DNA from 2 places in the Streptomyces sp. NPDC004629 genome. Region 1 is predicted to be linked to the other one. Evidence: riboswitches for the same ligand, from Rfam matches in the RefSeq annotation. Region 1 holds a riboswitch; the other holds the start of a gene.

Region 1 (5,615 bases):
ATCCTCGGGTCAGGGCATCGGTCGTCACTCCTGGGTACGGATCCTGTCCCCGTCACACACTCAATTCACCCCATGTGATCCAGAGCACACCGCCATCGGTGCCGGATCCGGTCAGGCGGGCCCGTCCGCACCGCGGGTCGTCCGGCGCAGGAAGCGGATCACCGGGTGGCCGGGGTGCTGGGTGACCTCGGCCCGGACGCCGTAGACCCGCTCGATGAGGGCGGGCGTGAGGACCGTGGACGGGGTGCCTTCCGCGACCGCCCGGCCGTCTTGCAGGACGAGCAGCCGGTCGCAGTACATCGCGGCCAGGTTCAGGTCGTGCAGCGCGATCACGGTGGTGACCGGCAGGCCGGCGACGAGGTCCAGCAGGTCCAACTGGTGCTGGATGTCGAGGTGGTTGGTGGGTTCGTCCAGCAGCAGTTCGCGGGGTTGCTGGGCGAGGGCACGGGCGATCTGCGCGCGCTGGCGCTCGCCGCCGGACAGGGTGTGCCAGAACTGGCCGGCCCGCTCGGTCAGCCCGGTGCGGGCCAGTGCGTCGGCGACCGCGCGCGCGTCGTCGGCACCGGCCGCTGCCCAGGCCCGCCGGTGCGGGATGCGGCCCAGGGCGACGACGTCCCGGACGGTCAGCTCGGTCTGGGTGTGCGCATGCTGTTCGACGGTGGCGATGCGTCGCGCGGTGGCCCGCCGGCCGACCCGGGCCAGCGGGCGGCCGTCCAGGGTGACGACTCCCGCGGTGGGCGCGAACACTCCGGCGAGCAGTCTCAACAGGGTCGACTTGCCGCTGCCGTTGGGGCCGAGCAGGCCGATCGTCTGCCCAAGGCGGGGGGCGAGGGTGACGCCGTCGACGATGATCCGGCCGTCGATGCGGCGCGCGACGCGCTCCGCGCGCAGACCGGGTGGGGTGTTCCGGTCGGCCGTGGGGTCCGGGCCGGTCATGTCCGCCTCCGTCCGCGGTACAGGACCGCCACGAACGCCGGTACGCCGATCAGCGACGTCACCACGCCCACCGGCACCTCCTGGGGATCGATGACGGTACGGGCGACCGTGTCCGCCCACACCAGGAAGACGGCTCCGGCCAGTGCCGTGACCGGCAGCAGCCGGGCGTGGCCGGAACCGGTGAGCGCGCGGGCCGCGTGCGGCAGCACCAGGCCGACGAAGCCGATCGCCCCGGTGCAACTGACGAGTGTCGCGGTCAGCAGCGCGGTCGCGCACAGCAGGACCAGCCGGGTGCGGGCGACGCGTACACCGAGCGCCGCCGCGGCGTCCTCACCGAACGCGAACGCGTCCAGGGTGCGGGCGTGCCCGAGGCAGACCACGAGAACGGCGGTGAGCACGACCGCGCACAGCAGCACCTCGCCCCAGCCGGCGCCGGTCAGCGAGCCGAGCAGCCAGAACAGCACGCCTCGGGTGGTCTCCGCGTCCGCCGACGTCAGGACGGTGAACGAGGTGAGCGCGGAGAACAGTTGCATGGCCGCCACACCGGAGAGCACCACCCGGTCGGGGGCGCCGCCCAGGGTGTGGCCGAGCACGAGGACGAGCCCGAAGGCCAGCAGGGCGCCGGCGAACGCACCCGCCGACAGGGACACCGCTCCCCCGCCGATCCCGAGCACGACCACGGCGACCGCGCCGGTGGACGCCCCGGAGGACACCCCGAGCACGAACGGGTCGGCGAGCGGATTGCGCAGCAGGGACTGCATGACCGCTCCGCACACCGCGAGGCCCGCGCCGCAGAGGGCGGCCAACAGGGTGCGGGGCATGCGCAGGTTCCATACGATGCCGTCCCGCAGCGGCGCCAATGTGCTGTCGCCGAAGCCGAGATGGGCGGCGACGCAGGCCCAGACGTCGCCCGTGGAGATGTCGGCGGGGCCGATGGTCACGGCGAACGCCACCGAAGCGGTCACCGCGAGCAGCCCGCCGGCGGTCAACAGCGAGGCGCGGAGGTTCACTTGGCGAGCCCGAGGTCGCGCAGTCCGGCGGCGACCCGTTCGATCCCCTCGACCGTGCGGATGGACGGGTTCATGGCCTGCCCGCTGAGCAGGATGTACCGCTTCTTCCTGACGGCGGTGAGATTGCGGGTGGCGGGGTCGGTCTCCAGGAAGCGGATCTTGGCCTTGGCGGTCTCGGCCGTCTGGGACCTGCGGGTCAGGTCGCCGAGGACGATGACGTCCGGATCGCGGTCGGCGACGGTCTCCCAGTTGATCTGGGGCCACTCGTCGTGGGTGTCGGAGAACACGTTGTCGGCGCCGACGGCCCGGGTGATGGCGCCGGGGGCGCCGCAGCAGCCGGCCAGGTAGGGCGACTGGGAGTTGGCGAACCAGTACATGAGCGAGACACCGGAGGCGTCGAGGCCGGCGGTGGCCGCCCGCACCCGTTCCTTCAGGCCTGCGACGAGCCGGTCTCCGCGTTCGTCGACGCCGAACGCGCGGGCCAGGTCGCGTATCTCGCCGTACACGGTGTCGAGGGTGAGCGGGGCGCTGCGGGAGCCGTCGCCGCCGGCGGCGTTGTCCTTGCCGGCGGCGCAGTCGGACGGGGAGACGTACGTGGGCACGCCCAGCTTCTCGAACTGCTCGCGGGTGGCGACGCCGCCCTGGCCGAGGGTCGAGACGAACGACGCGGTGACGAAGTCGGGTTCGGCGTCGAGCACCTTCTCGAAGGAGGGGTTGTTCTCGGCGAGCCGGGGCACGGACGCGTTGGCCTTCTCCAGGCCCTTCATCACCGGGTCGGTCCAGGTGGCGGTGCCGGCGAGACGGTCCCCGAGGCCGAGGGAGAGCAGGATCTCGGTGCTGCCCTGGTTGAGGGAGACGGCTTGTTCGGGGGCCGACGTCAGGGTGACCGGGTGGCCGCAGTTGTCGATCGTGCGGGGGTAACCGGCGGCGGAGCGGCGGGAGTCCGGGGCGGATCCGGCGGAGCCGCCGCACGCGGTCAGCAGCAGCGCCGGAGTGAGCAACAGCAGGGCGGGACGGAACGCGGAACGCAGCATGGGCATGCCTCGGGTGTCGGGGCTCGTACGCGGAGCCTGGCCTACGGACGTCCTCCGCGCACGGGGCGCGGAGGTGCCAGCAGGTCTTCGGACTCGGGTTCGTCCGGACGGGGCGCCTTCCCGGTACGGCCCCGCGCCGGCCTCGCGGCCGGCCCGAACCCCTCCCAGTGGCTTGGTGTGCCCTGCCCGTCCCCCTCACCGCTGCGCGTCAGTTCCGGATTCACACCGGATTCCCTGGCCTCGGATGTGGCACGACTGGCCCGGCCAGGCTACCAAGATCGCCCGCCGGCCCGGACCTGGCCCCCCGTCCCCCGGACCGGGCCCCGTCCCCCGGACCGGGGCCGTCCTCCGGGCCGGGGCCGTCCTCGCCGACCACGCCGACCACGCCGACATCGGGGTGCCGGGCCGCCTCCTGACGCCGGCACTCCGGCCCGAGTGGGACGTCGTGCCTCACCCCGGTCCGTCGACGGGATCCGCGGGCGGGGTCCCGGCGCAGATCCACTCGTGCACGACGGCCGGGGACAGGCCGCCGTCGGCGGCTATGACGTGTTCGGGCACGCCGGTGAGCCAGGCAGCGAGCACGGCCCGGCGCAGGTCGGCGGCGCGGGTGGCGAGGCCGGTCCGGTACGCGTCCGCGGAGCCGACGACGAGTTTGGGTGCGTCCTCCGCCAGGCGTCGGGCGGCGCGGCGGACGGAGCGTCGTGCGCTCTGGGTGTCGAGGTCGTTCATGCCGCCGTCGCCTCCCGTTCCGTGCCGAACGAGCCATGGTCCGGGTGCCGGTACAGGTCGAGCACGCCGGGCTCCGGGAGGAGCCGGGCGACGAGCCGTTCCAGGAGGCGGGCGGGCTCACCGCTGCGGCAGACGCGGGCGCGCACGGCGCCGGTGTCCTCGCCGTCGCGCGGCACCGGCAGCCCGCGGGGGGCCGGTCCCCCGCCGGTGCACGGCCCCGGCCGACCGGCGGCAGCCGAACACCGCCGTGTGGCGCCCGAGTTGAGGCGACGGGCTCCCCCCGCGTCGGGAAAGCCGGTGCCGGACACCGCGCAGGAGGCGACGCCGACGGCGAGGCGGAGGGCGCGGCCGAAGGTGGTCGGGTTCGCCATGGATACCTTCCCTTCCCCGTCGCGGCGGGGCGGGTCGAGGGCATGGCAGCCGCCGTACGAGGCGGGGGGCTACCGGGTGCCCGAGGAGCGGGGGGACATGGGGGTGCGGGGCCTTGCGCGGCCCGGACTACTGCTGCTGCGATCCATGTCGCTCACCTCCTCCTCGGTCGACGGGCACCCGGTCCTCCGGGCTTCCGGCACCCCTCCATACTTGCACAGCGACGCAAATTCTGCCCGCCCGCGGGGAGAAGGCCGCCGTCGATTGCCGGCCCCGCGGCGGCCCCTCACTAAACTGGCACGCACGCGACGGCATCCGGCTCCGTCCAGGCCCGCCGGTGCCGCGTGCCCGTCCTGGAGGACGGCCGCCCCCGCCCGGCCGGTTCCTCGCCCATCGACCCGGCCGGGGTCCTCGTCGACTGATCGGGATGCGGGTGCACGACGTGCCGCCAGAGCCGACCGGTCCCGCCGCACCGTCCGGGACCGTGTCCATGACCGGACAGACCGCGTGCGGCGCGGGTCCGCGCAGCCCCCTGCGCGCCTTCCTGCGGACCGAGACCGGCAGTGCCGCCGTGCTGCTCGGCGCGGTGATCGCGGCCCTCGTCTGGGCCAACGTCTCCCCCGGCGGCTACGCGGCGTGGTGGCGGACGCACATGTCGCTGACGATCGGTTCGGCCGGTGTCTCGCTTGAGCTGCGCGAGTGGGTGAACAGCGGTCTGATGACGCTGTTCTTCTTCGTCGTGGGACTGGAGGCCCGCCGCGAGGTCGACGTCGGGGAACTGCGCGAGCGGCGCCGCCTCGTGCTCTCGGTGGTCGCCGGGGTCAGCGGCATGCTCGTCCCGGTCGTGATCTACCTCGGCTTCAACGCCGGACTGGACTCGGCGCACGGCTGGGGCGCCGCCATGTCCACCGACACGGCCTTCGCCCTCGGCATGCTCGCCGTGCTCGGTCCCCGGCTGCCGGGCGGCCTGCGCGTCTTCCTGCTCACCGTCGCGGTCACCGACGACCTCGTGGCGCTGGTCGTCATCGCCCTCGCCTACAGCGGCACGGTCCGGCTCCCCGCGCTGGGTATCGCGCTCGGCATCCTCGCCCTGCTTCTCGCGCTGCGCCTGGCCGGTGTCCGGATCACCGGGGTGGACGCGGTCCTGGGGGTGGCCCTGTGGGGCGCGCTGCTGCGGTCGGGGGTGGACCCGGTGGTGAGCGGCCTGGTCCTGGGGCTGCTGACGTACGCCCATCCGGCCGAGCGGCACGCCCTGGAGCGGGTCACCCGGCTGTTCCGGGGCTTTCGGGAGCAGCCGACGCCGGAGCTGGAACGCACCCTGCGCCGCGGTCTGGCCTTTGCCCTCTCGCCCAACGAGCGGCTGCAGCGGATGGTCCACCCGTGGACGAGCCATGTCATCGTGCCGCTGTTCGCGCTGGCCAACGCGGGTCTGACGATCAGCGCCGACCGGATCGCGGCGGCGTTCGCCTCGCCCGTCACGCTGGGCATCGTGTGCGGCTACGTCCTGGGCAAGCCGGCGGGCATCCTGGGCGCCACG
Region 2 (5,615 bases), on a different contig from region 1:
GTCGGCGGCCTGCTGTACGGGGACGGTGGCTCGGGACTGCGCCTGAGCGGCGCGTGCGATGCGGGTCGCCGGGCGGGAGCGCAGGTAGTACGTCGTCTTCAGGCCCTGCTTCCAGGCGTAGGCGTACATCGAGGAGAGCTTGCCGATGGTCGGCGTCTCCAGGAACAGGTTCAGGGACTGCGACTGGTCCAGGTAGGGCGTGCGGGCCGCGGCCATGTCGATCAGGCCGCGCTGCGGGATCTCCCACGCCGTGCGGTACAGGGCGCGCACCTCCGCTGGGATCCATGTGAGGTCCCGCACGGAGCCGTTGGCGTCGCGCAGCGCCTCGCGGGTGCGGGCGTCCCACACACCCAGCTCCTTGAGGTCCCGCACCAGGTACGAGTTGACCTGGAGGAACTCACCGGAAAGGGTCTCGCGCTTGAAGAGGTTGGAGACCTGGGGCTCGATGCACTCGTAGACACCGGCGATGGACGCGATGGTCGCGGTGGGCGCGACGGCGAGCAGGAGGCTGTTGCGCAGGCCGGTCGTCGCGATCCGCGCCCGCAGCGCCGCCCAGCGCTCGGGCCAGGTGAACTCGACGCCGTAGTGGTCGGGGTGCAGGACACCCCGCGCCGTACGGGTCTTCTCCCAGGCGGGAAGCGGGCCGTTGCTGTCGGCGAGGTCGGCGGACGCCTCGTAGGCGGCGAGCATGATGCGCTCGGCGATCCGGGTGGACAGGGCCCTCGCCTCGGGGGAGTCGAAGGGCAGGCGCAGCTTGAAGAAGACGTCCTGCAGGCCCATCACACCGAGGCCGACCGGCCGCCACCTGGCGTTGGAACGGCCCGCCTGCTCGGTCGGATAGAAGTTGATGTCGACGACCCGGTCCAGGAAGGTCACGGCGGTGCGGACCGTCTCGTCCAGCCGCTCCCAGTCGATGCCCCCGCCGCTCACGAACGCGCCGAGGTTGACCGAGCCCAGGTTGCAGACCGCGGTCTCGCCGTCGTCGGTGACCTCCAGGATCTCCGTGCAGAGGTTGGAGGAGTGGACGACACTGCCCGGCTCGGCCGTCTGGTTGGCGGTGCGGTTGGCCGCGTCCTTGAAGGTCATCCAGCCGTTGCCGGTCTGTGCGAGGGTGCGCATCATGCGGCCGTAGAGGTCACGGGCCGGGATGGTCTTCTTCGCGAGCCCGGCCGCCTCCGCCGCGCGGTAGGCGGCGTCGAACTCCGCGCCCCACAGGTCGACCAGCTCCGGCACGTCCGACGGGGAGAACAGCGACCACGGCTCGTCGGCGTCGACCCGGCGCATGAACTCGTCCGGGATCCAGTGGGCGAGGTTGAGGTTGTGCGTACGGCGGGCGTCCTCACCGGTGTTGTCGCGCAGCTCCAGGAACTCCTCGATGTCCGAGTGCCAGGTCTCCAGGTAGACGGCCGCGGCGCCCTTGCGCCGGCCGCCCTGGTTCACGGCGGCCACGGAGGCGTCGAGGGTCTTCAGGAACGGCACGATGCCGTTGGAGTGCCCGTTGGTGCCGCGGATCAGCGAACCGCGGGAGCGGATGCGGGAGTAGGCGATGCCGATGCCGCCTGCGTGCTTGGAGAGACGGGCGACCTGGTGGTAGCGGTCGTAGATGGAGTCCAGCTCGTCCTTGGGGGAGTCGAGGAGGTAGCAGGACGACATCTGCGGGTGGCGGGTGCCGGAGTTGAAGAGCGTGGGGGAGGAGGGCAGGTAGTCGAGGCGGCTCATCAGCCGGTAGAGCGCGGCGACCTCGTCCACGGCGTGCGCGGAGTCTTCCCCAAAGAGGGCGTCGGCAGCACCGTCGGCGAGGCTGGCGGCCACGCGCAGCATGAAGTGCTGGGGTGTCTCGATGACGTGGCGGGTCAGGGGGTGCCGGAGCAGATAGCGGCTGTGCAGCGTGCGCAGCCCGAAGTACCCGAAACGGTCGTCCGCCGCGGTGTCGATCAGCGCGTCCAGCCGCTCGGCGTGCCGCCGTACGAAGGCGGCGGTGCGGTCGGCGATGAGCCCTTCCCGGTGCCCCACGGCGATCGACCTGGTGAACGAGGTGACGCCCTGTGCGGCGGCCTCGGCGCGGATGGACAGGGTCAGCAGCCGGGCGGCCAGCCGGGAGTAGGCGGGGTCCTCCGAGATCAGGCCGGCGGCCGCCTCGGTGGCCAGCTCCCGAAGCTCCGCGGCGGCAGCGGCGTCGGACCGCGCGGACCGGCCGCGCAGCGCGGCGGCGGCGACCCGGCCGGGGTCGGCGTCGGGAAGGTCGGCGGTCAGCTCGGTCAGGGTCCGCAGCAGCGCGGCACCGGGGCCGTCGGTCTCCACCGGGGCCGCGGTCGCCTGGGCGGCTGAAGCCGGGTCGGCTGGCGCGATGGTCACGTGGGGCTCTCCCTCGCTCGGCACGGGGCCTTGCGGAGGGCAGGGGGCAGCACGCGAGCGCGCACGGCGTCGCGTCCACCGGCCCATTCCACGAGGCCCGGACGTCAGAGCACCCGGGCCGGACGGCCGGGCGCGCCGTCGGCAGGTCCTCGGACTGAAGCCTGCATGCGGGTATGCGGGCATACGCGCATGAGTACACCGTTGCGGGACAGTTCCGGATTCGCACCGGATTCCCCTGCGGCGACAGCGAGCATGAGCATACATCTAGTGCCGGGCCGTGGTGGCACCCCCAGATGTTGTGTCGTACGTCAACGGGCCGCCGTTGCCGGGTTCGGCTTCGGCGGCCCGTTGCGGGGCGTGCGCGGTGGCCCGCGCGGTGCCCCGCGGCCGTGCGGGGGCGTGCTGTCAGTGCCCGGCGCCCGCCGTCGCGGGCGGAAGCTCGACCTGGACGCCCGCGTCTCCCGCGTCGGCCGTGTAGTCCTGCGGGCTCGTCTCGTCCACGCCCTCGGGAGCCTTCACGGCCTTCAGGACGAAGGTCAGGACGACGGTGACGAGGAGGTTGAGCACGAACGCCGTCATGCCGATGTAGCCGATCTCACCGATCCCGGGGATCTCCTCGGCCGAGCCGCCGAAGTGCTTCTGTGTCGGCGAGGCCACCCCGTAGGCGGCGACCGTGCCGTACACCATGCCGACCGCCCAGCCCGCGAGCAGCGCCCAGCGGTGGAACCAGCGGGTGAACAGGCCGCCGACCAGGGCCGGGAAGGTCTGCAGGATCCAGATGCCGCCCAGCAGCTGGAAGTTGATGGCGACCGTCTTGTCCATGGTCAGGACGAAGACCAGCGCGCCCACCTTCACCAGCAGCGACACGATCTTGGAGACCCGGGTCTCCTGATGGGCCGTCGCGTCCGGATTGATGAAGTCCTTGTAGATGTTGCGGGTGAACAGGTTCGCGGCCGCGATGGACATGATGGCCGCGGGCACCAGGGCGCCGATGCCGATCGCCGCGAACGCCACGCCCGCGAACCAGTCGGGGAACATGTCCTCGAACAGCTGGGGGATGGCCAGCTGGCCGTTGGAGACCTTGACCCCGGCCGCGATCGCCATGAAGCCCAGCAGACCGAGCAGGCCGAGCATCAGGGAGTACAGCGGCAGGATCGTGGTGTTGCGGCGGATCACCTCACGGCTGCGCGACGACAGCGTCGCGGTGATCGAGTGCGGGTACATGAAGAGCGCGAGCGCGGAGCCGAGGGCCAGCGTGGCGTACGTCCACTGGCCCGCCTCCGGCGGGGCGAGCGCCCCGCGCGGCGCCCCCGTCGCCGGATTGGTCTGGGCGAAGGCGTCGCCGGCCTTGGCGAAGATGTCGTCGAACCCGCCCAGCTTGATCGGGATGTAGATGATCGCCACCGCGATCACGATGTAGATCAGCGTGTCCTTGACGAACGCGATCAGGGCGGGTGCCCTCAGGCCCGACGAGTAGGTGTACGCGGCCAGCACGCCGAAGGCGAGCAGCAGCGGCAGGTCCTTGACGAACCAGTTGGTGTTCTCGCCGCCGCCCACGCCCATCACGTCGAGGACTGCCTGGATGCCGACCAGTTGGAGCGCGATGTAGGGCATCGTGGCGAGGATGCCGGTCAGCGCCACCGCCAGCGACAGCCCCTTGGAGCCGAACCGGCCGCGCACGAAGTCCGAGGTCGTCACGTAGCCGTGCCGGTGCGAGACCGACCACAGGCGGGGCAGGAACGTGAAGATCAGCGGATACACGAGGATCGTGTAGGGCACGGCGAAGAACCCGGCCGCGCCCGCCGCGTAGATCGCCGCCGGGACGGCGACGAAGGTGTAGGCCGTGTACAGGTCGCCGCCGAGCAGGAACCAGGTGACCCAGGTGCCGAACGACCGGCCGCCCAGGCCCCATTCGTCGAGGCTGTGCTCGTTCTCGGCCTTGCGCCAGCGGGCGGCCAGGAATCCCACGACCGTGACGGCCAGGAAGAAGAAGACGAAGACGCCGAGCGCGACGCCGTTGACGCCGTCGTTCATCGCGCGTCACCTCCGACCCGGGTCCGGCGGGCGCGCTGGTCACGCTGCCACAGCTTGTAGGCGGTCATGGTCAGCGCGGTGGAGAGCAGCACCCACAGCATCTGGTACCAGTAGAAGAACGGGATCCCGATGAACGTGGGGTCGACCTTGGCGTAGGAGCCGACCCAGAGCATCGCCACGAACGGTGCGACGAGACACAGGGCGATCACCACCCGTACCGGTGTCACCACCGGTGGTTTCACTTCGGACGCGTCTGGCATGTCTGGGCTCCGTCCCCTCACTGATCACCTGTTGTAACGCGCAGGCAATGTAGGTGACGGTGCCGATGAAGCGGAAGTACCCATCCGTATTTCGGTCGCAAACGGCGTTCTCGGCAACGGCGCAAGCCCTGGCGGGGATCCGATTCCTGGCGGTCCGTGCGCATCCACTCGAATTCCCGGCGGGACGGCGCCGCCTCGGGTGCCGTTTCCGGATATGCGCGGCATGGCGTTCGCAGGCCGACTCGCCCGTCGATTCCCGCCCGTACCAGCGCAGTCCGTGCCGTCCGTGCAGTCATCGGCCGCACTGCCGGCCGTATGCCGTGCCGCCTCCTTCTCGGCCCGTGCGAGGATCGGCCCGTGCGGGGCGGTGATCTTCGCGGCGACGTAGGGCGCCTCGCTCAGGGGGACGGCGCCGGGTGGCGGAGGCGCGGAATGCACATCCGCAACGCGTCCTGGACGACGCTCGCGACCAGCAGGGCTGGAAGTAGCCGACCTGCCTATTCCTGTGGGCGCTTCAGCCGCGCGACGAACTTGTAGCGGTCCCCGCGGTAGACCGAGCGCACCCACTCCACCGGGTTGCCGTCCTCGTCCAGCGAGTGCCGGGAGAGCATCAGCATCGGCAGACCCACGTCCGTGCCGAGCAGGCCCGCCTCGCGCGGGGTGGCCAGCGAGGTCTCGATGGTCTCCTCGGCCTCGGCGAGACGGACGTCGTACACCTCGGCGAGGGCGGTGTACAGGGACGTGTATTTGACGAGGCTGCGGCGCAGCGCAGGGAAGCGTTTGGCGGACAGATGCGTGGTCTCGATGGCCATCGGCTCGCCGTTGGCCATGCGCAGCCGCTCGATGCGCAGCACCCGGCCGCCGGCCGTGATGTCGAGCAGTTCGGCGAGCCGGTCGTCCGCGGTGATGTAGCCGATGTCCAGCAGCTGCGAGGTCGGCTCCAGACCCTGGGCGCGCATGTCCTCG

The links. Region 1 has a riboswitch for cobalamin ahead of ACFYTE_RS39645 (ABC transporter substrate-binding protein). Riboswitches for the same ligand answer to the same signal wherever they lie in the genome.
Region 2: linked by a shared signal. The riboswitch ahead of ACFYTE_RS02800 (ribonucleoside-diphosphate reductase subunit alpha) and the one ahead of ACFYTE_RS39645 (ABC transporter substrate-binding protein) in region 1 are both predicted to bind cobalamin.

What each region holds. Positions count from the first base shown of each region.
Region 1 covers NZ_JBIALO010000048.1:32,168-37,782, reverse strand. Annotated here, with positions in the region: gene ACFYTE_RS39655 (ABC transporter ATP-binding protein) at 112-936, opposite strand; gene ACFYTE_RS39650 (FecCD family ABC transporter permease) at 933-1,946, opposite strand; gene ACFYTE_RS39645 (ABC transporter substrate-binding protein) at 1,943-2,980, opposite strand; cobalamin riboswitch at 3,041-3,255, opposite strand; gene ACFYTE_RS39640 (hypothetical protein) at 3,431-3,709, opposite strand; gene ACFYTE_RS39635 (hypothetical protein) at 3,706-4,080, opposite strand; gene nhaA (Na+/H+ antiporter NhaA) at 4,569-5,615, shown strand, end outside.
Region 2 covers NZ_JBIALO010000001.1:643,379-648,993, forward strand. Annotated here, with positions in the region: gene ACFYTE_RS02800 (ribonucleoside-diphosphate reductase subunit alpha) at 1-2,355, opposite strand, end outside; cobalamin riboswitch at 2,504-2,626, opposite strand; gene mctP (monocarboxylate uptake permease MctP) at 2,761-4,389, opposite strand; gene ACFYTE_RS02810 (DUF3311 domain-containing protein) at 4,386-4,649, opposite strand; gene ACFYTE_RS02815 (GntR family transcriptional regulator) at 5,147-5,615, opposite strand, start outside.